One region of the Burkholderia sp. PU8-34 genome, then DNA from elsewhere that is predicted to be linked to it. Evidence: predicted binding sites of a transcription regulator. Region 1 holds the regulator's gene; each other region holds the start of a gene.
What was found. Region 1 encodes FNR, which switches genes on or off when oxygen is low (the NO sensors DNR and NnrR bind a similar motif). Its sites were predicted from a motif close to TTGATNNNNATCAA; they were not measured.
Positions count from the first base shown of each region.

Region 1 (9,584 bases):
CGCGGTCGAAGCGGCGCGGCGTGAAGTCGCGTGCGACGGGCTTAGGCTCGCCTTCCGGGAACACGGGGCCGTTCGGGCTCATCTCAGGCAGCGCGGGGCGCTCGGCGCCAGGCGGCGGCAGGAACACTTTCACGTGGTCGTCGAACGACGCCGATTCGAAATCCGCCAGATCGGGGCCGCTCAGCGTGACACGCAGCAGATGCGGCGTCACCGCGTGAAGGCGCACGACCTGCAGCAGGCGGAACTTGAGGGTGTGACGCACGCGGGTCACGGTGCGTTCGGGGGCTTGTTGCATCAATCGGTTCTCCAATGTCGGCCCGAGTTGGCGCTTCGGCGCTTGCTCGGGCCCGATGCTTCACGGTTGGCTCGAGTTGGCTCTCCAGCGCTTGCTTGGGCCCGATGCTTCACGGTCGCCCGAGGTGGCACTTCAGCGCTTGTTCGGGCCCATGCTTCGCGGTCGGCGGCGCGGGTTACTCGTCCGAGCGGCCTTCGATCTCGGCGGTCGCACGGCGCAGGATCGCCGCGATGCGCCGCTGTTCGTCGGCGGACGCGCTGCTCTTGTGCAGCAGCGCGTGCTTCAGCGCGACGCGCGCTTCGACGAATTCGGGCAGCCAGCCGCCTTGCGACTCGTCCGCCGCTTCGCCGGCCGCTTCACCTCCCGTCTCGCCCGCAAACGCGCGGCGCATGAATTCCATCTTTCGCGCGAGGTGCGTGAGGCGCGCGAACAGCGTATCGACGCGTTCGCGCTGCGCGTCGAGGTGCGCGCGGCCGGCGTCCGTCAGCGCGTAGCGCTTGCGGTTGCCTTCCGCCTGCGACACGACAAAGCCGACTTCTTCGAGATAGGTCAGTGCCGGGTAGACCATGCCCGGACTCGGGCTGTAGAAGCCGCTCGAACGCGTGTCGAGCGCCTTGATGAGTTCGTAGCCGTGGCTCGGCTGGTCGGCAAGCAGCGCAAGCAGCAGCAGTTGCAGGTCGTCGGAGCTGAACTGGCGGCCGCGCGGCATCGCTTCATCGTCGCCGAAGCCTCCGAAACCGCCCCGGCCGCCGAACGGGCCGCCCCCGAACGAATCGCGGCCGCGACGATGGCGGCCGATCGCATGCCAGAAACCGGTGACCCAGAACGGGGCGGTTTGCGCACCATGACCGTCGCAACGGGCATGGCCGCGGAAGTGACTGTGTCGCATGATCGAGTCCTGTATGTCGGAAAACATATCTAAAGATATATATCGAAAGATAGGTCGTCAAGGCGATTTATTTGGGGTTGGATGGTGGGTGGGTCGGGAGCGAAGGCACGAAGATCGCGAGGCATGTGCTCGCATTCCTGCTGTTGTGGGCCGGCCTGCAGATCATGCTGACGGGCGTGTCGGCGTTCGTTCGGACGACGGGCGCAAGCGCGCTGAGCGTGTCACGCATCGATGCGACGTGGTGGAGCGCGAGTGCGTCCGCGTATCGATTCCGATCAGCCGCTCGACGGAGCAAAACACGGCCCGATTCGAGGATATGGCGTGCAATCGCCGGAACAGTCTCGAGGGTGGCCATGACGCATTTCGCCGGTCGGACATTCGTGCACTTTCGTCTTCGTCCGATTTCCTTATTCGACGCGAGCGCTTAGAGTCGTGCGGTGGATCGCTAGCGACGGTCGGTGGGCGCGGCCGTAGCAGTAACCTGTCGTGCTGAAGTACTTTGTGATCAACGCTGCCTTATGCGAGCGCCGGCGATCCACACCTTCCGCCGCCATCACTCCCCCATCGCTCCCATACGTACAACAAACGTCACGGACCGAAGTGACGTTTCATCGTGTCCTTCAGACGCGCAGCGGTGATTTCGCCCATGTGCGATTCGACCAGCCGTCCTTTTGCATCGAAGAACAGCGTCGTCGGAAGCCCGCGCGAACCGTAGGCTTGCATCGCGTGGAGGGCCGGGTCGAGCAGCACGTGACCGAACTGCAGCCCTTGCCGTTCGAGGAACTCATGCACCGTCGGTGCATCTTCGCCCTGATTGATCATCAGCACGGCGGCATTGGGGTAGTCGTGCTGCGCCTGCGCGAGAATCGGCATCTCGCGTCGGCACGGCGGACACCAGCTTGCCCACAGGTTCACGACGACGGGCTTGCCGGCGTAAGTGCCTGGCGAGACGGGCACCGCGTCGACGGTCGTCAGCTGCAATGCGGATAGCGGCGGCGCGGCGTTCTGGAACGACGCCAGCACGCCCTGCGCCGCGCTCCATGCCAGCATGCCGGCGACGACGCCGGCCAGTGCGGGCCGGCCCAGCTCGCGCATGCGACGCAACTTCCACCCGACGTAAGCCAGCGCAACCGGCAGACCGACCCACCAGTAGAAGCCGCCGTCGCCGAGCGCGACGATGGACTTCGGCGCAGCGAAGTAATCCGGCCACCAGCGCGCGACGTAGCCAACGCGCGCGGCGACCAGGCCGATGAGCAGCGCGTCGAGGATCAGGCTCGATGCGTTCTTGTGTCTAACCTTCGACTGGCCGCGTTGCATGAAGCGGGCGACGAGCCACGCGAGGAGCGCGGCGATGGCGACTGCCACCACGCGCGCCGAGAAAGGGCCAACGCTCAACATGCGAAAACTTCCGTCGTGATTTGATGGATCCGGATATGAGGACGATTATCGATCGGGCGCGGTGATGCGTTCAACTGGCACTTGTCGACCCGATGCGAGGCAATGCTGGCCCGCGACCGTCAGCGGCCAGACGCGTCACGTGCTGCATCGCGTCCTTCTATGCCGACCGCGGCAGATAGAGCACGAGCCTCACGCGATCCGTTCCGCGCAGCGGCGTCACCCGTATCGTCCAGGGTTGGCCCGCGCAGTCGCGGATCAGTGCCTGACGCAACGGCGTCGCATGCCGCGCATCGAGCGTGACGCGCATCACGACGCTGCGCGCCGTTTCTGCACGCGGGCCGTGGAGGGGCACGATCTTGCGCGAGCCGATCAGGGCCTGCAGGTCTTCCAGGATGTGCTTCATGGTGCTCCCCAGGATGTCTGTTGCGTACGGCAATGCGGATTCCGGACGCGCGGTTCGCGTACGGTTCATGTGTTGTTCATCGGAACGGACACGCGCATTCAACTTATAAAGCGATCCGGATAGAAATGGCGTAAATCCCGCAGTCGCCCGTGTAAACGCGCGATATATGCGCGCTGGCAGCGCAATTCTTTACGACATTTTTTCTTGTGACGCCCATAGGCCAACCCTAGACTTCGGGTAACTCAGGAACCCTGGAGTGATGTCATGTCGAAGCAACGCGCGGTGATCGCACCGCACACGCCTTTCTCGAGCGTCAAGCGACGCATCGGCAACGTGGTGTTGAGGCGCTTCGATCCGGCGCAAGATTCGTACGAGCAGCTCACGACGATGCTGCATCGCGCGTTCGCGCGTCTCGGCATGATGGGGTTGAATTGCACTTGCGTCGATCAGGATGAGGCGGTCACGCGGCGGCGCGCGCAGGCGGGCGACTGCTATGTGGTGGTCAGCGACGGGAACATGATCGGCACGATGACGCTTTACGCGCAGGACGCCGCGTCGGCCTGCGGCCATTACCATCGGCACGACGTCGCGTCGATCCGCCAGCTCGCGATCGATCCGTCGTGGCAGAACCGCGGCATCGGCAAATCGCTGCTGGCGTTTGCGGAGTACTGGGCGTCGACGCGCGGCTATGCGGAGCTCGCACTCGACACGCCGTATCCGGCGGAGCACCTTGTCGCGTTCTATCGCCGTCAAGGATTCCGTATCGTCGACATCGTGCACTTTGCCGGCAAGCGCTACGACAGCGCAATTCTCAGCAAGGCGCCGGTCGTCGCGCGCACACTGGCCGCGTGGACGCACCAGATCGCGCTGCCGAGCGCGCGTTTCGTCCGCTTTGCCGCATGAGGCACGACCGTATGCGCAATGCACCGCGTCGTGATGACAGACCGGAGGCCGGCGGCCCGCATGACGATGCGCGGCGGAAGGCGGCGATGCGGGTGCGCGGCTGGATGAAGGTCGTGCTCGTCACAATCGCGATCAACGAACTCCTGACGTTCGCATTTGCGTACGTGGCAGAGCAGGTCGGATCCGACCTGACGATGCTGGAGACGCTCGTCTTCAGCTCGATGACCTGTGCGCTGGTCAGCTATTGGCTGCTGATCGACGCGCGAAATGCATGGCGCCACGCGGTCGAGAAGGGCTGCATCGGCTCGCAGTGCGCAGCAGACGACGAGGACCTGCCGAAGATTGCCGATACCTGTCCACGCCGCTGGCTCGTGGTGCTGCACATCGAGCTGAATCCTGACCTTGTGCGCACCGTCTGACAGTGCGTGTCGGGAAGACGTCGATCGGCCTGGCGACATTGCCGGGGTATCGTCGACTGATTCGGAATCCGTAGTTGTGACAGTGCGCGATCGTGCCCGGCCTCCGGGCACGTCGCGTCAGGTCGCGCTGGCCTCGTCGATCTGCCGAATGTCGTCCTGATCGAGCCGGATGCGGATCGCGTCGCCGAGCAGCGCCAGTTGCGCGAGCGACGTCGCGCTGGCGATCGGTGCGGTGATGCTCGGCCGCGCGATCTGCCACGCGAGCGCGATCGCGGCAGGTTGAGTGTCGTGCTTGGCCGAAACGGCGTCGATCCCGGTTGAGACGGCGGCGCGCATCGAGCGGTTCCGACGCCGCCGACGGAACCGGGACATTTTCTCCGATCGGTTCATTTCGTGCTCGCGACGCAGCGCCGGGAAGATGGACGTTTTGCAGCAGATAACGGAGGAACCGTCTGTTGTGAGACTGTTCGGCGTGGCCAGGATCGATCTGGAGCGCATTTCTGAACGGCGTCACCGCAACTGCACGGCCGCCATGAACAGCACCATGCTGCCGATCGCGCCGTCGAGCACACGCCAGGCGACCGCGCGGCGGAACCACGGCGCGAGCATCCGCGCGCCGTAACCGAGGCCGAGAAACCACACGATGCTGACGGTCATCGCGCCGATCGCGAACGCGAGCCGCGCGCCTTCCGGCTCGCGTGCGCCAGCCGTGCCGATCAGCAGGAACGTATCGAGATAGACGTGCGGGTTGAGCCACGTGAACGCGAGCGTCATCAGCACGATCGCAAGCGCGCCTTGCTGCGGCGGCGCGACCGCGTCGCCGCGGACGTCGAGCGTCGCATGGCCGGGCTTCAGCGCGCGGCGCAGCGCACTGAGGCCGAACCACGCGAGATACGCGAGGCCGACGTACAGCACCGCGTGGACGAAGGTCGGATAGCGTTCGACGAGCACCGACGCGCCGCCGACGCCGGCGCCGATCAGGATCATGTCGGACAGCGCGCAGAGCAGCACGATCTTGCCGACGTGCGAGCGCATGATGCCCTGGCGCAGCACGAAGGCATTCTGCGCGCCGATGGTGACGATGAGCGACGCGCAAAGTGCCGCGCCGTGCGAAAAAGCGATCCAGTTCATGATGATTGCGAGCAGTAGACGGATGTTTCGGGTAGCGCTAGTCTGCAGGGTCGGCGGAGCTAAGAAAAGCTAAATTGTCTAATGCGGATTAAGGAAAACTGATGCTCGACTATGCATTGCTCGATGCCCTTGCGGCCGTGATCCGGCACGGCTCGTTCGAGCGCGCGGCGAAGGAGCTGAACGTCACGCCGTCGGCGGTGTCACAGCGCGTGAAACTGCTCGAGGAACGGGTCGGCAGCGTGCTCGTGAAGCGCGGGCAGCCGTGCGTCGCGACGACGTCCGGCGCGCTGCTGTGCCGCCACACCGAGCGCGTGCAGCTCCTCGAGGCGGAGCTGTCCGGCCGGATGCCCGCGTTGCCCGGCGCGCTCGCGGCAGACTGGCCGACGCTGCGCGTCGCGGTCAACGACGACAGCGTCGCGACGTGGTTCATCGACGCGGTGGGGCCGTTCTGCGCGGAGCGCGAGACGCTGCTCGATCTCGTGATCGACGACCAGGACTACACGGCGGCGCGGATCCGCGACGGCAGCGTGCAGGGCGCGGTGACCGCGCAGGCGGAGCCGATCCAGGGCTGCCGCTCGACGCGGCTCGGGCGCATCCACTATCGCGCCGTGTGTTCGCCGGAATTTCATGCGCGCTATTTCAGCGCGGGGATCAATCGCGATTCGCTGCGCCGCGCGCCGTGCGTGATGTTCAATCCGAAGGACGGGTTGCAGGCACGCTTCATCCGGCGCGTGACGCGCGCGGATCTCGATCCGCCGCAGCACTGGATACCGCACGTTGCCGGCTATCTGCGCGCATGCGAGACGGGGTTGGGATGGGGGATGTGCCCGGACCGGATGGTCGACCGCCAGCTGGCGGCGGGCGAACTCATCGACATGTCGGCGGGACGCACGGTCGACATCGACCTGTACTGGCAGAGCTGGCGTCTGTCGATCGGCTGGCTCGACGATTTCAGCGCGGCGCTCAAGGCGCGCGCCGCGTTGTTTCTCGATTGACGGGGGCGGCCGGCGGCGCGCGTGTCGCGCGCGCCGGACTGCGCATCAGAGGTGATGCAGGCCGTCGAAATCGACGATGTGCACGAGGCGCCCGTGCATCTCGATCAGGCCGCGCTTCTGGAATTTCGACAGCGTGCGGCTGACCGTTTCGAGCGTCATGCCGAGGTAGCTGCCGATATCCTCGCGCGTCATCCGCAGATTGAATTCCGTCGGCGAATAGCCGCGCTTCAGGTAGCGCGACGATACGTCGAGCAGGAATGCCGCCACGCGCTCTTCGGCGTTCAGCGAACCGAGCAGCATCGTCTGCGACGTTTCGCGCACGATCTGCTCGCTCATCAGCTTGTGCATGCGCAACTGCATCGTGCCTGCTTCGGAGCAAAGCGCCTTGAGCGCGCTGTACGGGATCACGCAGACGGAGCTGTCTTCGAGCGCGACCGCGGTGCGCGGATGCGTGTCGTCGCAAATGCCGTCGAGGCCGAGCGCTTCGCCCGCGAGATGCAGGCCGGTGACCTGCTCGCGGCCGTCGTGACGCGTCGCGACGGTCTTCAGCGAACCCGAACGCACCGCATACAGGTTGTCGAATGCGTCGCCTTCGCGGAACAGCGCTTCGCCGCGCTTGACCGCGCGTGCGGCGCAGATGACCGATTCGAGGCGGCTGAGTGCTTCGGGTGCCAGGCCCTGCGGCATGCACAAGTGGCGCATTGCGCACGACGAGCAGTGCGCGGCCTGGCGGGGAGCCCAACTGCCGACATGAGGCGGGGTGGCAGCGCGAGTGGCGACGGGCGTCAACATGGTTATCTTCTCCGGCGTTGAATCGACGGAATCATTGTCCCACCGCAAGTTGCCGCTGTCGGGTGACAAAACGTCGCGATCCGTCGCACCCCCGTCGCGCATATTTCCGGCGGCCCGCACCGACTGCTGGCGGCGCCCGCCGCCCGCCGCCTGCCGCCCGCCGAGCCTGAGCCTGAGCCTGAGCCTGAGCTTGAGCCGGAGTCGGAGTCGGAGTCGGAGCCCGAGCCCGAGCCCGAGCCCGAGCCCGAGCCCGAGCCCGAGCCGGATGCCGCTTAGCCCGCTTGCTCGTCGGCGTGCGCGGCTGCCGGAATCAGCAGCACGGGCAGTGATGCGTGCCGTACGCATTGCTCGGCAATGCTGCCGAGCACGAGCCGGCGGAAGCCGCGGCGGCCGTGCGTGCCGAGCACGAGCAGGTCGGCGCCGAATGCGTTCGCGCCGTCGAGGATCAGCGACGACACATCGGCGAGCGACGACGCTTCGGCAAGCTTCGCTTCACCCTTCACGCCGGCCGCCTGCATCCGCTGCGCGAATTCCTTGGCGAGGTCGTTGCCCTGTGCGAGAAGCTGATCGCGCAGCACTGAGGGATCGTAGCCGGGCACGTTGTAGTAGATCGCGGCATTCTCGACGACGTAGAACGGCTGCAGTTCCGCGCCGTGCGACTGCGCGAGCGCAAGCGCGGCATCGAACGCGTGGCGGGAAGTGTCGCTGCCGTCGACGGCAACCAGGATACGCTTGTACATAGTGTCTCCGAGAGGCGGGTTGAAAAGAAGCTGGCCGAATGGCCAGTTGAGCGGCTCACTGCTGCGAGGCAGAGTAAACGAATGCCGGCGACCTTGCAGTGCGGAGAAGGCATGCGTCGCGATTCGGGCATCGGTTGCGGCAGAGCAGGCGCTACATCCCGCGGATGCACGGACGTACCACGTGCGCCACCGGTAGCGCTGCGGTTGTCTGCTTCGCGTGGCGCTACGTGCACGGCGCGTACGCGTCGACGCGTCGGTCTGATCGACGATGACCGTTCTTCGTCATTGAAGCGAAATTGATGAAACGTGCCGTGATTTCGGTCAAGCGATGTGCGGATTTCGATCGCGGGGCAGCGCGCAGGGTTTGCCGGCCGCGCCGGTGGAGTGGTTGCGCCAGAGAACGAATGCGGAATGCCGCGGGCGGAACGAACCGTTGAGTTGACACGGTGTGACGCGATTCGTTGCGCGTCACGATGCTTGGGCCGGGGCCTCGGTTTCGGGACACGAGGCCGGCGACGCGAAACGACGGTCGAGCCGCTGCGCGATTGTGCAAAGCGTCTGCTGCAGCGGACGAAGTGCGATCAGGGACGCTTGCGTTCGCGCGTTGCCTGCGCAGGGCACCGCGCGAACGCCGCCTTACGAACGATCGCTTCAAACGCCGCGGCTAGCGCGGCACAGTTGTCAGCTCGAATACGCGTTCAGGCCGTCGCGAGTGGCCGGGCCAATGCTCTCTGCCGTACATCCGGTGCACCACGCCGAGCATCTCGTCGCCGACCGGGGGCGGCGCATCGAAGCCTTTTTCGATCATCACGTAGCCGGTGCGCAGCGCGAACGCAGGATGATTGCCGCCTGGCCTGCTGTCGTAGCCGGCGATGCCGTCCGTGGATTCGGGCATCGCGTTGTCGAGCGACGCATTGCTGGTCGTCACCTGATCGGGCGAGATCGGTTCACCTCGCGCGAGGCGTGCCGCTTCGCGGTTCTTGCCGTCGGTGTCGACGGTGCTGTCGTGCGTGTCCTCGTTGTACAACTCGATGCTGCGCGGATGCGCGGACCGCGTTTGTGCAGACGATTCCATCGCGAATCTCCTGGCGGCGAAGCTCTCCGGATCGAAGCAAGTCCCGTTCCGGACACGACGGGAAAAGGCGTGCGGGCGATCGCCGCGGCCGCGCCGCGCGCGCTGATTTGTCGTGATTTATTTCAGCTAGAAGAGGCGTTTTCTACAGAGTATGATTCTTTTCCGACGAAGGGGCGACAGGGGACGCAGTATCGCCGCTTCCGCCCGCACCAGGGCGCCAGCACCCTTAACAGACGGGACGTCAACAAGAAACAAGGGATTTAAGGTGGCGGACTCATGCAAGCGACATCGGCCTTCACGCATCGCGGTTATCTGTTGAACTGCGCGCCTGCGCGCGCCAGCGACGGTTCGTTCAAACCCTACGTCGTGATCTCCCGATCGAGCGACGGGGAACTCGTCGCGAATCGTTTCTTTCCGTCGGAACTCCAGTTCCACGACGAAGGCGCCGCAATCGCGCACGCGCGCGACTGGGCAGTGCGCTGGATCGACGCGAGCAGCGTCACGATCTGACGCGGACGGCGTACGCCGACGTTGGCCCGACGTT
Region 1 is NZ_JBSAXC010000031.1:2,967-12,550, forward strand. It holds gene ACV22Z_RS34885 (siderophore-interacting protein) at 1-295, opposite strand, end outside; gene ACV22Z_RS34890 (PadR family transcriptional regulator) at 471-1,184, opposite strand; gene ACV22Z_RS34895 (prolipoprotein diacylglyceryl transferase family protein) at 1,773-2,582, opposite strand; gene ACV22Z_RS34900 (hypothetical protein) at 2,740-2,985, opposite strand; gene ACV22Z_RS34905 (GNAT family N-acetyltransferase) at 3,250-3,888, shown strand; gene ACV22Z_RS34910 (hypothetical protein) at 3,975-4,307, shown strand; partial or broken gene ACV22Z_RS34915 (aldo/keto reductase) at 4,425-4,691, opposite strand; gene ACV22Z_RS34920 (LysE/ArgO family amino acid transporter) at 4,818-5,438, opposite strand; gene ACV22Z_RS34925 (LysR family transcriptional regulator ArgP) at 5,540-6,433, shown strand; gene fnr (fumarate/nitrate reduction transcriptional regulator Fnr) at 6,479-7,225, opposite strand; gene ACV22Z_RS34935 (universal stress protein) at 7,498-7,965, opposite strand; gene ACV22Z_RS34940 (DUF3005 domain-containing protein) at 8,630-9,040, opposite strand; gene ACV22Z_RS34945 (hypothetical protein) at 9,317-9,550, shown strand.

Region 2 (9,584 bases), on a different contig from region 1:
TCTGCAGGATATGCCGAAGGCCGTCTCGCACGAGCGCGTGGTCGTCGGCAATGAGCACCCTGATCATGACAGTACGCCTCCTCGCCGACGAGATGGGCTGGATCGCGTGCAGCGCAGACGGACCCGATCGGCGCGATCCACCGTGCGCCGGTCGGCAATCCTTCTTCAACGCTCGCATCAATCGGCAGATAAAGGGCCAGACGCGGGCGGTCGGCAGTGGTGTCCGCGGCTTCGCCTGCGCCGATGATGCGGAAGTCGTGGACGGGAGACTGCAAGCCGTCCGGATCGAGACCGGCGATGTAACGAAGCCACGAGCAAAGCCGTGCAAGAATTTTGCCCGCTTTGTTGAAATTCGCCAATCTGGATGAGCGGCGGACGGAGCCGGCATGACCGCCACTGCGCATGCTTGACCGGTGTCAACGAGTGCCGCTGCTTCAGGCCCAGACTGAGCTTCTCGTTCTGACCGGAACGGACGGGGAATCGGGAGGTGTGATGTACGAACGGATTTTCGCTGCGCTCGACGGCAGTCGATGCGCACGTCTTGCGCTCGACGAGGCAATCGGGCTTGCCCGCACGTCAGGCGGCCTGATTGTTGCCGTCTGCGTCGTGTCGGATGCCCTGCGGTTTGCGGATTTCGACAGCGGTTACGTCGATCAACGCGACTGGAACGGGCTCGACGCCGAAACCGCTGCCGCGGCGGTGGCCGATGCCGAGACAGCGTTCCGGTTGAGCCAGGTACGCGGCACCGCCCGCGCGATCGACGCATGTGGCGAAGACGTTTCGGTCGTGCTGGCCCGTGCGGCCGCCGAGTGCGATGCCGATCTGATCGTGATGGGAACGCACGGCCGGCACGGGATTCGCCGGGTCTTGCAGGGCAGCGTCGCGGAATCGCTGCTGCGCGCGGCCGAGCGGCCGGTCCTGCTCGTGCGGGATGGGCCAGGCAGGCACGTTCCGGCGCTGTGACTCGGAACACGGGGCGGCTGCACACAGCCGCCCATATACGGGGTCAATGCGCGGGGTCAATGCGCGGGTCAATGCGACATCAGCACCGGCACCGTCATGGCTTCGAGGATGGTTCGCGTGGCGCCGCCGAGCACACGCTCGTGCATCCGGGTGTGGCTGTAATTGCCCATGACGAGCAGATCGGCATGCAGGTCGCTCGCCCGATTAAGCAGCGTCGCACCCGTTCCGATGCCCGCTTCGCGCGGTGTCGTCGAAAAGGACGCGCGCACGCCGTGACGCTCGAGGTAAGCGGCAACATCGACGCCCGCCGGCGTCTTGTCCGGATCCGGATGCCCGCGCTGCACCGTTTCGACGGTAACGAAACGGGCGCGTTCCAGCAGCGGGAGCGCGTCGGCAACCGCGCGGGCAGCCTCCCGGCCACCGTCCCAGGCGACAAGAATATTCTCGCCAAGGCTGCGCACCAGCCCTGCGTACGGCACGACGATGGCAGGCCGTCCGCTGCCCATCACCACGTCGTCGACGAAATGACGTGCAATATACGTCAAGCGATCCTGAGGATCCGGCTGGCCGAGCACCAGCAGATCTGCGTGACGCGCATGCAGGATCGCGGTTTCGGTCGCGGGGCCGGCGGGCGCGCGCCACTCGACGCTGCGTCCCGCGCGTTCGGCCGCTTCGAGGAAGCGCTCCTCGGCCTGCTTCCGGCGCTCCTCGCACAAGCGTTCGTACACGGCGAGCTTCAGCGGTTCGTCCGGACGCCGCAACGGCTCGGCCAAGTCCTGGCAAACCACGTAGAGGCCGATCAGGTGCGCGTTCCAGCGTCCCGCGAGATCGAGTGCGAGATCGATGCGCGCATTGCAGCGCCGGCTGTCGTCGAGATGGACGAACAAGGTCTTGTAGCTCATGACGGTTCCTTTTCGGTCGAGGCTGCGGCTGTTTCGGCGGCATGCGACGGCGCGCCGTGCGCCGTAATCATCAGGACGGGGCGCGTCGCGCCGCGCAGCACACGTTCGGCGACGCTGCCCAGTACGAGGCGCCGGATGCCGCGTCGGCCGTGCGTTCCCATGACGATCAGATCGGCACCGGTCTGCCGGGCAACGATCAGGATGCGCTCCGCGACGTTTTCACCCGGATCGGTATCGACGATTTGCGGCGTTCCCGGCACGCCGTGGGCAGCCATGCGCTTCGCGGCGTCATCGGTGACGCGCAGTCCTTCCTCGCGGAACGCGTCGATCAGGATCGACGGATCGTAGCCGGCCACATCATAGGCGGGCACCAGAAAATCGATGACGTAGACGGGCGTCAACCGTGCACCGGACTCGGACGCGAGCGTCAGTGCGGCATCGAGTGCCTGGGACGATGTTTCGCTGCCGTCAAGTGCGACGAGGATATTCGAGTACATGGCGATTCCGTTGATCAGGATGGCATAGGTTCATCATCGGCGCGCATGCGAAGATCGCGCTGATCTGGATCAAGCGGCGCGCCCGGCTCGCTCAGTGCGACATCAGCACGGGCAGCGTCATCGACGCGAGAACGGTGCGTGTCGCGCCTCCCATCAGCAGCTCGCGCCAGCGCGTGTGCCCGTAGGCCCCCATCACGAGCAGATCGGCGCCGGTTTCGTATGCGCGTGACAACAACGTGTCACCGGCCGACTCATCGGAATCGCCGGCGACGTCGAGTACGTTGACGTCTCGCGCATGGCGGGCGAGCATCAGCGCCGCATCGGCGCCAGGTATGCGGATACCGGCCGCTTCGTCGCTGCCGTTGGTGACGGCGACGACGGTCGTGCGTTTCGCACGCTTGAGGAACGGCAGCGCGTCATGTGCGGCGCGCACGGCCTCCCGGCTGCCGTCCCAAGCGACGATCACGCGCTCGCCAATCGACCGGAATTCCCCGGCGTACGGCACGAACAGCACCGGGCGACCCGCGGACAGCACCAGGTTTTCCGGGAACTGGTCGTCGATGAACGTCTCGGGGTCGTTCGGGTCGCTCTGCCCGGCGATCACGAGATCGGCGTGGCGCGCATGATGCGGTACCACGCTGTTTGCGCGCGCGTCAGTCGAAATCCAGTTGGCGGACACTTTCGCGCGCATGGCTTCCGCATGAAACAGGCGCTCGAGCGCAGCTTGCCGTTCGTCGCGCCATTGACGATGTTCGCGGAAATAGTCGGCGGAACCGGCCATCACGTAAAACGAAGTCGGCTCAGGCGTATAGATCGCGAACACGCCGGTCAGATGTGCGTCGAATTGCCGCGCGAGCTGCAATGCCAATTCGAGGCGTGAATGTGCGTGGCGGCTCGTATCGAGGTGCACGACTATGCTCTTGTAGCTCATCGCGATCGCTCCGTCGACGGGAAATCCGTCGGTGCAACCCAGTCTACAAAGCAGGCTTCCCGCACGCTTGACTCAGATCAACGGCGCCTGCGCGCGGCGGCCGCACAGTGAGACGGCCGCGCTGCCGGGCACCGGCGTGCCGACGTTCGTCGTCAGGCCCGCGCCGGGGCAGTTGCGCACTCGAGACATGAACAGGCGCGTCTCGCCCGTCGCAGGGGATGGCGCGCGTTCCCGTCGTGAAAGAACGAAGGGGAAGCGCCCCTTCGCTGGAGAAAACGAAATGAGAGCACTCGTATTCCATGGCCCCGGCCGCAAGGCGCTCGAACAGCGACCGATGCCGGAGCTGCAGGCGCCGACTGACGCGATCGTCCGGATGACACGCACGACGATCTGCGGCACCGACCTGCACATCCTCAAGGGCGACGTGCCGACCTGCGAGCCCGGCCGCATCCTCGGTCATGAGGGCGTCGGCATCGTCGAGCGGGTCGGGGCGGCGGTCGACACGCTGAAGGCGGGCGATCACGTGCTGATTTCGTGCATCTCGTCGTGCGGCCGATGCGAGTACTGCCGACGTGGCCTGTATTCGCACTGCACGACGGGCGGCTGGATCCTCGGAAACCGGATCGACGGCACGCAGGCCGAGTTCGTGCGGATTCCGCACGCGCCGACGAGCCTGTACCGGATCCCGCCCGGTGCGGACGAGGACGCGCTCGTGATGCTGTCCGACATCCTGCCGACCGGATTCGAATGCGGCGTGCTGAACGGCAAGGTGCAACCGGGCTGCTCGGTCGCGATCGTCGGCGCCGGGCCGATCGGGCTCGCCGCGTTGCTGACCGCGCAGTTCTACTCGCCCGCACAGATCATCATGATCGACCCGGATCGCAACCGGCTCGACGTCGCACGGCGCTTCGGCGCGACCGACGGCATCGACGGCCGTGCCGGCGATCCGGTCGGCGAAGTGATGAAGCTGACCGATGGCGTCGGTGTCGATTGCGCGATCGAGGCGGTCGGTATCCCGGCGACGTTCGAAATGTGCACGTCGATCGTCGCGCCGGGCGGCGTGGTCGCGAACGTCGGCGTGCACGGCGTGAAGGCCGACCTGCACCTCGAAAAGCTGTGGGATCGCAATATCGCGATCACGACCCGGCTCGTCGACACGGTCAGCACGCCGATGCTGCTGAAAACCGTGCGATCGGGGCGACTCGATCCGAAGCAACTCATTACGCACCGTTTCTCGCTCGACGATGTCGACCGGGCGTACGACACGTTCAGTCACGCCGCGGACACGCATGCGCTGAAGGTGATCATCGAAGTGGCATGAATGCAGAGGGCAGGCCGCGGAGCGGGTGCTCGACACTTGCTTCGCGCGCCTGCCGTCAGGGTGACGGCGCTGCGGGTTCGTCGGCGTGTTCGTCCGCGTGCTCGTTTGCGTTTTCGCCTGTATCGGCCGCCTCGATCTCGTCGAGATCGACGGTCTGCCGATACGTCGGCACTTCGCATGCCCCATGCAGTCTTTCCTCGATACGCCGGCGCAACGCATCCGCGGCCGCAGGCTCGCCGTGGGTCACGAACGTCCGGACAGGGGGCCGCTGCATCGCGCCGAGCCACTGCAGGATTTCTTCGTAATCGGCATGCGCGGACAGCGTCGTGATGGATTCGACCTGCGCGCGCACCCGCACGTATTCGCCATGAATCTTCAGGGTCGGCTCGTGCGCGGCCAGCGCGGCGCCGCGCGTCCCCGCGGCCTGGTAACCGACGAGCGCGATCGTGTTCCGGGCATCGGGTGCGTAACGGCTCAGGTGATGCAGCACACGTCCGCCCGTCGCCATGCCGCTTCCGGCAATGATCACCATCGGGCCCCGATGCTCGGAAATGGCCTTCGATTGATCGACCGTGCGAGTCATCGTTGCCGCATGGCCAAGCGCATCGGCTTCCGACAGGGTCAGCCGATGCTCGAGGAGGTGATGGCGATAAACGGTGGTCACGTCCGACGCCATCGGGCTGTCGAGATACACGGGCATGCGCGCCATCCGACCGCTCGCCGTCAGGCGCGCGATGTAGTGCAGGATCTCCTGCGCGCGGCCGACGGTGAAGCAGGGGATCACGACCACGCCGCCGCGCGAGAACGTCTTCTCGAACAGCGCGGCAAGTTCGTTTTCGGGATCCGACTCGGGGTGCAGGCGATCGCCGTAGGTCGATTCGACGACCACGTAGTCCGCATGGGCCGGCGGCATCGGCGGCCGCATGATCGGGTCGTGGCGGCGGCCGAGGTCGCCGGAAAAGGCGAGCACCTTGTGATGCCAGTTCATGACGACGCTCGCCGCACCGAGAATGTGGCCGGCGGGGAGCAGGCGAAACGACAGCGCACTGCCCAATGCGATGCGCTCGTCGAACGCACACGGCGTGAACTGGCGCAGCACACGCAGCGTGTCGTCCGTTGTGTAGAGCGGCCTGGCCGGATGATGTTTCGAGTAGCCGTGGCGATTCGCGAAATCGGCTTCCTCCTCCTGCAGCCTGGCGCTGTCGCGCAACATGATCTCGCACAGTTCGGCGGTCGCCGCCGTGCAGTACACGGGGCCGCGGTAGCCGTCGCGTGCCAGCGCCGGAAGATAGCCGCTGTGATCGAGGTGCGCATGGGTGAGGACGACCGCATCCAGCGAGTCGGGAGGAACCGGCAGCGGGTTCCAGTTGCGCAGCCGCAGGTTCTTCGTCCCCTGGAAAAGGCCGCAATCCACCAGTACGCGTTGGTCGCCGTGCTCGACCAGGTACTTCGAGCCGGTGACGGTCTCTGTCGCGCCGAGGAAGGTCAGTTTCATCGTTCGCCTCACGGGGTATCACGAGATCGGTGGCTCGATTACACCGGATACGCGGGCCGCACGGTTGACGGAAATCACGGAGCGCTTCGATGTCGTGCACGTGTAGTGCACTTGAAATCGACCGCGAGCGGCAACATGCGGTAAGGGCGCTTGACCCAGATCATGCATTCGCACGATGCCACTGCGGGCCATATGGAATCCGGCCATATTCGATCGGAGCAGCGCTAGGATGAATCGCAGATCCATCCGCCGCTGGAGAGAAACATGAAGATCAGCGAACCGATCAGGGCGTCGTCGGCACCCGACACGCTACCGGTGCTGCAACTGGGGCTGCGGCCGTTCTATCTGGGCGGCGCCTTGTTCGGCAGCGTTGCATTGGCGGTCTGGCTCGCCGAATGGCACGGCGTGCCGGTTGCCGGACGCGCGGCGCCGCTATCAGGGCTGATGTGGCACGTGCACGAGATGATCTTCGGTTTCGTGGCAGCGATCGTCGTCGGCTTCCTGCTGACTGCCGTGCGCGCTTGGACTTCGCGCGAGACGTTGCGAGGCCCGTCGCTGGCCGCGCTCTGGCTGCTGTGGGCGGCAGGGCGGCTGTTGGTCTGGACCGGGCCGCAGACGGTTGCTGCCGTCGTCGACACGCTCTTCCTGCCGGTCACGGCAGTCGTGCTGCTGCGCGTGCTGATCTCCGTGAAGAACCGGCACAACGTGTTCCTGCCCGTGGCGCTCGCGTTGTTCGGTGGATTGAACGCGCTGTTTCACGGGTATGCCGCGACGGATCGAGTGGACCTCGCGCTGCGTACAGCGTATGCGGCGACGGGACTGGTCGTGTTCTTCGTCGCGGTAATTACCGGGCGCATCGTGCCGATGTTCACGATGAACGCGATTCCGGGTTTCACGGTCCGGCGCGTCCGGTTCGTCGATGCGAGTGCCGCCCCGGCGGTCGCGCTGACGTTGATCGCGGACGCGACAGGCGTTCCCGGCGCGATCCTGATCGCCGCTGCGTGCGCCACGGCGTTGCTGCACGTGGTCCGCATCATCGGGTGGCGGTCGTGGCGCGTCGGCAATCGGCCGATCATCTGGATCCTGCATGTGTCCAGCCTGTGGATTCCTGTCGGATTCGCGATGCTCGCGCTGTCGGCCGCGGGCGTCATGCCGCATTCGCTGGCGATTCACGTGCTGACCGTCGGGGCGATCGGCGGCGCGATCATGGCGATGATCACGCGCACCGCGCTTGGCCATACCGGACGAACCCTCGTTGCCGGGCCCTGGGAGCAGCTGTGCTATTGGCTGATGGTCGGTGCGGTCATCCTGCGGGCATTCGGGCCGCTCGTCCCGCGCGTTCCGTACGGATTCTGGCTCGACGCTTCCGGTGCCTGCTGGATCGTGGCGTTTGCTGCATACGCGATTCATTACCTCCCGTTTCTGATTTCGGCGAGGGCTGACGAACGTGCGGATTGACGTTCAACCCGGCAATGGCGGTTCAGAAGATACCCATGACCGCTCGCGACCCTGGCACCTTGTTCGGGCTCAATCGGGCAGTCGATGTATCGGCCGCGGCCGGAGGCGAATCGAGATGTGCCGATGCTGGCATGGTCTCTGTTGATGCAGGTCATGCGGGCCCGCGTCGCGCCCGCTATATTTTTTGCATGGACTCCGGAAAGCCTATGCTGAAGAACGGCGTATCGCGGGAGCCATGATCCGAACAACGCGGCCGTCGCTGCGCCGGGTTCACGCGTGAGAGGTTCGATATGAAAGCGCCGGAAGCGAGCGCCGTACAGTCCATCCTCAGGGAACACCAACAGCTCTCGACCATCATTTCGGGCATGCAGCGCTTCGTCGAACTGCTCGGCGGTGGCGTACAGACCCCTGGGTTGATGGTGCTTCGGGCGATGCTGTACTACATTCGCGAATTTCCCGAGCAAGTCCATCATCCCAAGGAGGATCGCTATCTTTTTGCGCGTCTATGGCATCGTGCCTACGACCTCGACAGAACCCTCGCCGATCTCGAGGAGCAACACGTTCAAGGCGAAGCGCTGGTGCGAAACATCGAACACGCATTGACCCGATACGAACTGGCCGGCGAGTCGGCGCTTCCGGCGTTGCGCGCGATGGTAGACGACTATGCTGCGTTCTACCGAAATCACATGCGCGTGGAAGAAGAGGTGATACTGCCTGCCGCAAGGAGATGGCTGACGGAGCAGGACTGGAACGAAGTCAGCGAGGCGTTCGGCGCAAACCGCGATCCGTTCACCGGCGTTGAAGCCGAGGAGGATCTCGGCCACCTGTTTTCACTGATCGCCAACACCATTCCGCAAGCGTAAATCCGGGGTCTCGCCGGGCGCGACAGGGTGCGACGCGCGCCACCGCTGACGTGCGTGCGGCTTACTCGTGCCCCGCTACCGCGTGCGGCATGTACGGCCCTTCGAGCGCCGCGATTTCTTCCGCGCTCAGCTCGAGCGAGAGCGCCGCAACGGCGTCGTCGAGATGCTGAGCCTTCGACGCCCCGATGATCGGCGCGGTCACGCCGGACTTCTGCAGCAGCCACGCCAGCGCCACCTGCGCGCGCGGCACGTTGCGCTGGCGTGCGATCGTCGCGACGGCTTCGACGATCGCGCGATCGTTGTCCGCATACGCTTCATAGAGCGTCTTGCCGTAGACGTCGCTCTGCAGTCGCTCGCTCGACGCATCCCAGTCGCGCGTGAGCCGGCCGCGCGCGAGCGGGCTCCACGGCAGCACCGCAATGCCCTGGTCGGCGCACAGCGGCAGCATCTCGCGCTCTTCCTCGCGATACAGCAGGTTCAAGTGATCCTGCATGCTGACGAACTGCGTCCATCCATTCAGCTTCGACGTGTAGAGCGCCTTGCTGAATTGCCACGCATGCATCGACGACGCGCCGATATAGCGCGCCTTGCCGGCCTTCACGACGTCGTGCAGCGCTTCGAGCGTTTCCTCGATCGGCGTGTGATAGTCCCAGCGATGGATCTGGTAGAGATCGACGTAGTCGGTGCCGAGACGCTTCAGGCTATGGTCGATCTCGGTGAGGATCGCCTTGCGCGACAGGCCTGCGCCGTTCGGGCCGGGACGCATCCGGTTGAACACCTTGGTCGCGATCACGACGTCGTCGCGCTTCGCGAAGTCGCGCAGCGCGCGGCCGACGATTTCCTCCGACGTGCCGTCCGAGTACATGTTGGCGGTGTCGAAGAAGTTGATGCCGGCATCGAGCGCCTGGCGGATGAACGGACGGCTCGCCGCTTCGTCGAGCGTCCACGGATGCGTACCGCGGTCGGGGACGCCGTAAGTCATGCAGCCGAGACACAGACGCGAAACCTGCAGCCCTGTCGAACCGAGCCTGACATATTCCATTGCTGTTGCTCCTTGCGATTTTCCGGTTGGGGGTGCGTCGCACGCGCGGTGCGGCGGGCCTTCGCAAGTGTATTACCGAGCGGAAAAACGTGCTGGACACTGCCGCGCCCGG
Region 2 is NZ_JBSAXC010000004.1:277,160-286,743, reverse strand. It holds gene ACV22Z_RS12640 (response regulator) at 1-67, opposite strand, end outside; gene ACV22Z_RS12635 (universal stress protein) at 493-963, shown strand; gene ACV22Z_RS12630 (universal stress protein) at 1,032-1,865, opposite strand; gene ACV22Z_RS12625 (universal stress protein) at 1,862-2,362, opposite strand; gene ACV22Z_RS12620 (universal stress protein) at 2,454-3,293, opposite strand; gene ACV22Z_RS12615 (zinc-dependent alcohol dehydrogenase family protein) at 3,574-4,614, shown strand; gene ACV22Z_RS12610 (MBL fold metallo-hydrolase RNA specificity domain-containing protein) at 4,670-6,109, opposite strand; gene ACV22Z_RS12605 (NnrS family protein) at 6,374-7,567, shown strand; gene ACV22Z_RS12600 (hemerythrin domain-containing protein) at 7,858-8,430, shown strand; gene ACV22Z_RS12595 (aldo/keto reductase) at 8,492-9,472, opposite strand.
Region 2: the regulator FNR is predicted to act here: its motif matches at 7,709-7,722, upstream of ACV22Z_RS12600 (hemerythrin domain-containing protein).

Region 3 (9,584 bases), on a different contig from region 1:
CGCTTAGTCGATCCGTTGCGCGCCAGTCCGTCCGCGCGCTGCCGTTCCGCCCGCACCACAGCACAGAACGCCAGTCCACCCCGGCAGATTGCACAATCCGCCGCCCATTCCTGCACCTTTGCCCCCTGCCTGTTGGCACGGCTCTCCGAAATAATCGCTGCACGCAGCGGCCCGCCCCGGCCGCCGCGCAGCTCGACTGACGAGTTGCAGGCGATGCGGACTGCATTCGCGCGCTTTGTTGCGCGGCGAGCGACAGTCCGTTCCGCGCGCGCCGGCTACCGTACGCCGTCACGCCGTTGTAAGGTTGCGATCAGGTTGCGCGGCACGTCTGTCGCGCACGCAGGCAGACTGACATTCGCATTCGATCGGGAGCACATCATGGAATTTCTGCTCGACCACGCCATCGATGGCGCAGCGGCACAAGACATCGCGCATCAGATCCGGACCGTCGACCCGGACGCCAAGGTTCAGGTCGACCAGGCGAGCCAGAGGGTCCAGGTCGATTCGTGGCTATTCGCCGAGGAGTTTTTCGTCGCGTTCGATGATGCCGGCTACGCCGTCGTCCGGATCAACGACCACTGATCCGCGGTATCCCGCCGGCCCGATTCCCCCGCTTTCTCGTTCAACAGGATTCTTCATGGCAAATTCGACCGTCGTCGCCCATCTCGGTGCGATCCGCTACCAGGTCACGCTGACGACCGGCGCCCACGAATGGCGCAGCGACGTGCCGGCCCGGCTCGGCGGCACCGACAGCGGCCCGGATCCGCACGACCTCCTGCTGTCCGCACTCGGCTCCTGCACCGCGATTACCGTCGCGATGTACGCGCAGCGCAAGGAGCTTCCGCTCGCCGGCATCGACGTGCGCCTCACGATCACCGATGAGCGCCCGGGCTCGCCGACGAAGATCGCGCGCGACATCACGCTGACCGGCGACCTGACGGCCGAGCAACGCAGCCGGCTGCTGGAAATCGCGAACGCATGCCCGATTCACCGGCTGCTCACCGGCGACGTCGACATCGACAGCCGCCTGACCGCGTGACATCGGCCTTCACGACATCGAATCCTCACCTCACGCCACGATCACAGGAAGTTCACGACATGGACACGCACGTCGACGCCCCGTCGGCATCATCCGAACCCGGCCCGCTGGCCGTCGAACGATACCCGGCGCGCGCCGCGGAAGTCGGTGCGCTGCCGATCCATCGCGCGCTGCCCAACCGGCACCGGAAAACAGTCGGCGCATGGTGCTTCCTGGACCACGCCGGCCCCGTCGCACTCTCCGGCGACGTCGGCATGCACGTGGGCCCGCACCCGCACATCGGCCTGCAGACGTTCACGTGGATGATCGAAGGATCGGTGCTGCATCGCGACAGCCTCGGCTACGAGCAGGTGATCCGGCCCGGCGAAGTCAACCTGATGACGGCCGGGCGCGGCATCGCGCATACCGAGGACACCTTGCCGCCCGGCGGGCGTTTTCATGCGGTGCAGCTGTGGATCGCGCTTCCGGACGCGCATCGCGATCGCGCGCCCGCGTTCGAAAACTACCGGAACCTGCCCGTTCTTCGCGAAGACGGATTCACGATCACCGTGCTGGCCGGCACCGCGTTCGATCGCACGTCGCCCGCGCAGGTGTATTCGCCGATGGTCGGGCTGGATTTCGCGTCCGACGGCGCTGCCCGTGTCGAGATGCCGCTCGATCCGGCGTTCGAATACGCGGTCTTCGCGCTGACGGGCGACGTATCCGTCGACGGCGCGGCGCTCGAACCGGACGTCCTGCTCTATCTCGGCACCGGACGCGATCGGCTCGAACTGAAGACGGACGCCGCCGCCCGGTTCATTGTGCTGGGCGGCGAGCCGTTCGACGAAGAATTGCTGATCTGGTGGAACTTCGTCGCGAGAAACCCGGCGGAAATGGTCGCCGCGGTCGACGCATGGAACACGCACCGTGTGTTCGACGACGTGAAAGGCGCATCGTCCCCGCGCATGGAGGCGCCCGCTCTGCCGCCGGCGTGGAAGTAAGCGGGCGCGCCGCGCGATCGTGCGGGCCGGGTTCGCGTGAAGCGACGGCCTGCCGCTCGGGCGGGACGCTGAATTATCGCGGAACGCGTGTGAATCGCACCAGTTGACGCGGGGTGAGCATTGTTTGTGCGCTCGCGGGGAGCTGGGATGGGTGGCGCCGAGCCGTGTCGGCGGGAGATGGCTGGAAGATGGCGGGCACCGGGCCGCCCGTCAGCGGCCCGGCGCCGGGAACGCGCGCGTCGCACGTCGAACCGATACGTGTCGACGTCGCGCGCCCCCGAAGGGGCTGCGTGGCTAGGCTGCTTCTGCTGCCGCAGCAGCAGGCACGTCGTCGCTGCGCACGAGCAGGACCGGGCAGTTCGATCCGCGCACGAAGCGCTCCGCGACGCTGCCGATCACCATACGCCGGATGCCGCGCCGCCCGTGCGTGCCGACCACGGCGAGGTCGATTGCATGCTCGTCGACATAGCGCTGCAGGCGTTCCGCGATGTCCTCGCCGATGCTGTCCGTGCCGACGAGTTCCGTTTTGCCGTTCACTGCCGCGCCAGCGAGGGTTTGCTCGACGTCGCGCAGCACGTCCGCGCCGTCGCGGCGGATCTCCTCGAGCAGCGTATGCGGATCGACGCGTCCCGCATACGTGAACAACACCGACTGGTCGACGACATAAACCGCGACGATGCTGGCGCCGCTGGCCTTGGCCATCTTCACCGCTTCATCGAGCGCCTGCTTCGACGACGTGCTGCCGTCCACGGCCACCATGATCTTCTTGTACATGCAAACCTCCGCTGGGTAGATTGCCGCGCATTCTGGTTGCGCGCGGCTTCAGCACCATCATCGGCGGTTGCACGGGATAAACGTTGATGCCGGTCAAGCGTGGGGAGGGGGGCCGCGTGGCGAACTGCCGCATGCGTCGGCGTACCGTTGGACGGGCGCGGGACGGGCACGCGAATGCTCCGCCGCACCCCCCCGCGCACGGTCGCGTTCAGACGGATGTCAACATCGCCGGCCCCGCGCGCACTCAAACCGGCGTCATCACCGCCCGCCCCGCGCGCGCACTCAAACCGGTGTCAGCACCGCCCGCCCCGCGAAATGCCGCGCCGCGTTGTCGAGGAACTGCTGCACCGAGCGGTCGAACGCTTCGGGCGACCAGCCGGCCATGTGCGGCGTCAGCACGACAGTGTCGAGTTCGACCAGCGCCTGCGGCGGCTGCGGTTCGCCTTCGTACACGTCGAGCCCCGCGCCCGCGAGGCGGCCTGCGCGCAGCGCATCGGCGAGCGCGGCCGTATCGACGACGCTGCCGCGCGACACGTTGACGAGAAAACCGTGCGGGCCGAGCGCATCGAGCACCGCGCGATCGATCAGGTGCCGCGTGCCCGCGCCGCCCGGCGTCGCGACGACGAGGAAGTCGGCCCACTGCGCGAGCGCGTCGAGCCGGTCGAAGTAGCGATACGGCACGGCGTCCTTCGGCGTGCGGTTGTGATAGCCGATCTCGAGATCGAAGCCGGCCGCGCGGCGCGCGAACTTCTCGCCGATCTTGCCGAGCCCGACGATGCCGAGCTTCTTGCCGGACACGTTCGGCGGCATCGGCACCGCGTCGCGCCAGATGCCCGCGCGGGTCTGGCCGTCGAGCCGCACCACGCCGCGCACCGCCGCGAGCAGCAGCGCGAACGCATGATCGGCGACGCAATCGTCGTTGGTGCCCGCGCCGGTCGCGACGACCACGCCGCGCGCCTTCGCATGCGCGACGTCGATCTGCTCATAGCCCGCGCCGAGCGCACTGACGAAGGCGAGGTTCGGCATCCGGTCGATTTCGGCAGCGGTGAGGCCCGTGCTGCCGTTGGTGAGCACCGCGCGTATCGTGCCGCCGTGGTCGGCGATCGCGCGCTCGCGTTCATCGGGAGTCGGCGCGTAGCGCACGTCGAACGACGCGGCGATCTGGCGATGCGCGCCGTCGCGCAATGCGATGAGGACCAGCAGTTCGGGCTTCATGGTGGGCAATTCCGCGTGGCGGGAATGGGTCGCAGTGTAACAAGACCGCGAACGGCATGCGGGTTATCCCCCACACCCGCCGGGGGCACGCCGTCGCCCGCGGTTTGCCAAAGCAGACTCAGTCAAGTAAGTTTCGGCGTACGCTCCCCTGTTCCTCGAGGTTGCCCCTATGAAGCTCGCCCTGCCCGCCCGGATGCTGGGTCTCGCGTTCGCCGCCGCCATCGCGGCGCCCGGCGCGCACGCCGCCGACGCCGTCGTGGTGTCGTCGAAGATCGACACCGAGGGCAACCTGCTCGGCAACCTCATCGCACAGGTGCTGAAGGCCCACGGCATTCCCGTCACCGAAAAGATCGCGCTCGGCGCGACGCCGATCGTGCGCAAGGCGCTCGTCAGCGGCGAGATCGACATCTACCCCGAGTACACGGGCAACGCCGCGTTCTTCTTCAACAAGGCCGACGATCCTGCGTGGAAGAACGCCGCGCAGGCGTACGACACGGCGAAAAGGCTCGACTACGCGGCGAACCACCTCGTGTGGCTCACGCCGTCGCCCGCGAACAATACGTGGGGCGTCGCGGTGCTCGCGCCGCTCGCGCAGTCGCAGCACCTGAAGACGTTCTCCGATTTCGGCAAGTGGGTCGCGGGCGGCGGCAAGGTGAAGCTCGCGGCGTCGGCCGAATTCGTCAACAGCGCGTCCGCGCTGCCGTCGTTCGAGAAGACGTACGGCTTCAAGCTGAAGCCCGACCAGCTCGTCGTGCTGTCCGGCGGCGACACGGCGGCGACGATCAAGGCCGCCGCGAACCAGACCGACGGCGTGAACGCGGCGATGGTCTACGGCACCGACGGCGGAATTGCCGCGAGCGGCCTCGCGGTGCTCGACGACGACAAGCACGTGCAGCCCGTCTATGCGCCGACGCCCGTGATCCGCGAAGCGGTGCTGAAGGCGCACCCGCAGATCGCCGACTACCTGAAGCCGGTGTTCGCGAGCCTCGACCTGAAGACGCTGCAGACGCTCAACGCGCGCATCCAGATCAACGGCGAACCCGCCGCGGGCGTCGCCACGCAATACCTGAAAGCAAAGGGCTTCGTGAAATGACCGCACGCGCGGCGGGCTCCGCGCGACGACTGGCGCCCGACAAGGTCGGCGTGCTCATCGGCCTGCTGACGATCGGCGCGGTGCTGTTCACGCCATTCGTCGTGCTGCGCCCGAACCGGATCGCGGCAGGCGCCGGGCTGCCGCTGCTGCACGCGCTGCCGGGCGTGCAGGCGAGCGCGCTCGCCGCGCTGTGGCTCGCCGCCGCGCTGTGGACGATGACGGCACGCCGGCCCGCAGCGCGGCTCGCCGCCGGCTGCGCGCTGCTCGCGACGCTCGGCTACGCGGTCGGCGCGGCGGCCACGCACCTGGTCGCAGCCGACGACGCGCTCGCGCGCGTGTCGCCCGCCGCCGCCGTGTGGCTGCTGCTGTTCGCGTGGGCCGTGCTGGTCGCCGATGCGCTCGCGCGGCTCGCGTTCGGCCCGTGGCGGCGCCTCGCCGCGCTGGCGCTCGCGGTTGCGGCGGTCGCGGTGCCGCTTTCGACCGGCTGGTGGGACGGGCTGTCCGTGATGCGCGAATACGCGGTGCGCAGCGACGATTTCTGGCGCGAGGCCGGCCGGCACGTCGCGCTCGCGGGCGGCTCGGTCGCGGCGGCGCTGGTCGCGGGCGTGCCGCTCGGCATTGCGTGTGCGCGCGCCGCCGCGGTGCGGGCGGCCGTGATGCCGGTTCTCAATGTCGTGCAGACGATTCCGAGCATCGCGATGTACGGGCTGATGATGGCGCCGCTCGGGATGCTGGCCGCGCACGTGCCGCTCGCGGCGGCGCTCGGCGTGCGCGGGATCGGCGTCGCGCCGGCCGCGCTCGCGCTGTTCCTGTATTCGCTGCTGCCGATCGCGTCGAGCGTCGTCGTCGGCCTGCAGCAGGTGCCGCCCCAGGTGACGGAAGCGGCGCGCGCGATGGGGATGACCGCCGCGCAGCGCCTGCTGCGGGTCGACCTCGTGCTCGCGCTGCCGGTGATCCTGAGCGGCGTGCGCATCGTGCTCGTGCAGAACATCGGCCTGACCGCGGTGGCCGCGCTGATCGGCGGCGGCGGGTTCGGCACGTTCATCTTCCAGGGCATCGGACAATCGGCCGCCGACCTCGTGCTGCTCGGCGCGATCCCGACGATCGCGCTCGCACTGATGGCCGCGGTCGTGTTCGAAGCCGCGACCACGCTCGCGAAAGGACGCACCGCATGATCGAGATCGAACGCCTCGGCAAGCGGTTCGGCGACGTCATCGCCGTCGACGACGTGTCGCTGACGATGCCGCGCGGCACGATCACCGCGCTCGTCGGCGCATCGGGCAGCGGCAAGTCGACGCTGCTGCGGATGATCAACCGGCTGATCGCGCCCAGCGCGGGCACGGTCCGCATCGACGGCGTCGACACCGCGAGCGTGCCACCCGAGCAGTTGCGCCGCGGGATCGGCTACGTGATCCAGGGCCACGGGCTGTTTCCGCACTGGAACGTCGCGCGCAACATCGCGACGGTGCCGCGCCTGCTCGGCTGGCCGGCGGCGCGCATCGACGCACGCGTGCGCGAATTGCTCGACCTCTTCAACCTCGCGCCGGACGAATTCGCGGACAAGCTGCCGCACGAACTGTCGGGCGGCCAGCAGCAGCGCGTGGGCGTCGCGCGCGCGCTCGCGGCCGAACCGGCGATGCTGCTGATGGACGAGCCGTTCGGCGCGCTCGACCCGATCATCCGCGGCAAGGCGCAGGACGACCTGCTCGCGCTGCAGCGCCGCCTCGGGATCACGGTCGTGCTCGTCACGCACGACATCGAGGAAGCGCTGAAGCTCGGCGACACGATCGCGGTGATGGACGGCGGCCGGCTGCTGCAGGTCGCACCGCCCGCCGAGATCCTCGGGCAGCCGGCGGCGGGCGTCGTCGAGCAGCTCGTCGCGGGCGTCGACCGGCCGCTGCGCCTGCTCGCGCTGACGCCGGTCGGCGACGTCGCCGAGCCCGGCGCCGCGGACGGCCCGCCGGTCGCCGCAACGCGCACGCTGCGCGATGCGATCTCGGAAATGCTGTGGCGCGGCGTCGATGCGCTGCCGGTCGACGACGGCGACGGCGGTAACACTTCGCCGCGCGCCGCAGCAGGCCGCGCCGGCCCGCAGGACAGCATCGTCACAGAGCAGGCCACGAGCCGAACCACGGACCGAATCACGCGCCGCATCACGCTCGACGCGATTCGCGCGCATGCGAGGCGGCCCGGATGACGACGCGCGATACGGCAGCCGTCGCGCCGGGACTGCCTTCGGCCGCGCCACGGAAGCTGCTGTCCGCAGCCGCACGCCTGGCCGCGCTCGCGCTGCTGCTCGTGCTGCTGTTCCGTCCGCTCTGGCTGCAAGGCTGGTTCGCGCCGTTCGCGGACAACGGCGCGCCCGTCATCTACGATCGCGCGAGCCTGCTCGATCTCACGCTCGCGCATCTCGGCACGGTCGCCGTGTCGAGCCTGATCGGCACGCTCGTCGCAGTCGCGGCCGGCATCGCGGTCACGCGGCCCGCGGGCGCGGATTTCCTGCCGGTCGCGCGCAGCATCGTCAACATCGGCCAGACGTTTCCGCCGGTCGCCGTGCTCGCGCTCGCGGTGCCCGCGGTCGGCTTCGGCGTCGAGCCGGTGCTGATCGCGCTTGTTTTGTACGGGCTGCTACCGATTTTCGAGAGCACGATCGCGGGCATCGAGGACGTGCCGCGCGACGTCGTCGACGCCGCGCGCGGGATGGGGATGAGCGGCTGGCAGCAGCTGACGTCGGTCGAGCTGCCGCTCGCGCTGCCGGTGATCGTCAACGGGATCCGGCTCGCGGTCGTGATCAATCTCGGCACCGCGACGATCGGCTCGACCGTCGCCGCGCGCGGGCTCGGCGACGTGATCATCGCCGGGCTGCAGACCGCGAACACCGCGTTCGTGCTGCAGGGCGGGATCATCGTCGGGCTGCTCGCGGTGCTGGTCAGCGATGCGATCGGCCTCGCCGCACAGGCCGCGAGCCGAGGCCGGCGCGCGGCGGCGGATGCGACGACGCAGTGAGCGGCATGCCCGCCGGCCCGTATGCGGCGTCAGGCAATCGAAATCGGCAATCGATCATGACGCCGACCGGTGCCGACGCATCGACATCGCGCCCCTGTCGCTCCGCACCTCGTGTGCCCGGCACGCCCGCTCCCATGCTTACATGTTGCCTGCGACACAACCGTCAAATATCTTTCGACGGTGGATGCATTCGACCGCTCGTGCGCGAATGGCCGATATACTGTGCGCCTTCCGTTCCCCACCCTGGACCATGCGACGACGGCTTCCCTGGCTGATCATGCTTTTGCTCTGCACCGCGAACCAAGCGTCGGCGCAACAGATGCCTGCGCAACCAGCGTCCGCGGCAGTGGCGATCGACGCCTCTGTCGCATCGGCCGCCTCCGCACCGGACGCGCTCAATCAGCCTAACGCAGAGAACCGCCGCATCACGGCGTACCTGTCGAAGAAATTCGGCATCGCGAAAGAGAAGGCCGCGCAGCTCGCGAACATCGTCAACGTGACGGCAACGAAATACTCGCTGCCGCCGGCACTCGTCTACGCGATCATCTCGATCGAATCGCGCTTCAAGGAAAAGGCACGCGGCACGCACGGCGCGACCGGGCTGATGCAGGTCGTGCCCAGTGCGCACCGCGGGCTGCTGAAGGACGTGAAGGACCTGACGGAGCCGAACGCGAACGTCAACGCGGGTTCCGCGATCCTGTCCGGCTACGTGAGGGCCGCGGGCGGCGACGTGGGCGCCGCGCTGAAGAACTACGGCGGCTCGCACGCGTATGCCGCGAAAGTCATGGAGCGCGTCGAGTCGTTCCGGTTCGTGCTCGAGCCGCGCGACGACGCCAATGCCGGATTGATGCCCGTCAGTGCGCCGGCAACCGCGGCATCGGCTGTTCAGACCTCGTCCATGCGCGACGCCCGCTGACGCACCCCTGCCGCGTCGGGCGTCGCTGCATCACTCGCCATACGTCACGGCGCAAGACGCGGATCGGGCGGATCGGGCGCCCGCATGCCTCATGCAAACAGCGCGCTTGCGCCCGTCAGTTCGACGCGCCGCCGACCGTGCGGATGCTGCGCCATTGCCCCTGCTCGACGCGGAACAACGTGTACGGCGGCTTGATCAGGTCGCCGCGCTCGTCGAACGAGATCTTCCCGGTCACGCCGGTGACCGACACCACCGGCATGCTCTGCACGATCTTGCCGCGGTCGACCGAATCGGCCTTGTGAATCGCCGCGATCATCGCGAGCGCCGCGTCGTACGCAAACGGCGCATACAGCTCGACATCCTGGTTGAAGCGCGCCTTGTAGCGCTGTGCGAACGCCTGCGCCGACGGCAGCTTGTCGAGCGCCGGCCCCGGTTCGAGATCCTGCGTGCCTTCGCCCGCGCTGCCGGCGATCTTCAGGAATGCATTGCTTTTCAGCGCGCCTGCGCCGAACAGCTGTGCGCGGATACCGAGCGACCGCATCTGCTTGACGAGCATCGCAC
Region 3 is NZ_JBSAXC010000001.1:866,836-876,419, forward strand. It holds gene ACV22Z_RS03970 (hypothetical protein) at 379-582, shown strand; gene ACV22Z_RS03975 (OsmC family protein) at 638-1,039, shown strand; gene ACV22Z_RS03980 (pirin family protein) at 1,099-2,019, shown strand; gene ACV22Z_RS03985 (universal stress protein) at 2,314-2,793, opposite strand; gene ACV22Z_RS03990 (2-hydroxyacid dehydrogenase) at 3,076-4,008, opposite strand; gene osmF (glycine betaine ABC transporter substrate-binding protein OsmF) at 4,178-5,101, shown strand; gene ACV22Z_RS04000 (ABC transporter permease) at 5,098-6,276, shown strand; gene ACV22Z_RS04005 (ABC transporter ATP-binding protein) at 6,273-7,298, shown strand; gene ACV22Z_RS04010 (ABC transporter permease) at 7,295-8,107, shown strand; gene ACV22Z_RS04015 (transglycosylase SLT domain-containing protein) at 8,358-9,023, shown strand; gene ACV22Z_RS04020 (branched-chain amino acid ABC transporter substrate-binding protein) at 9,139-9,584, opposite strand, start outside.
Region 3: the regulator FNR is predicted to act here: its motif matches at 2,877-2,890, upstream of ACV22Z_RS03985 (universal stress protein).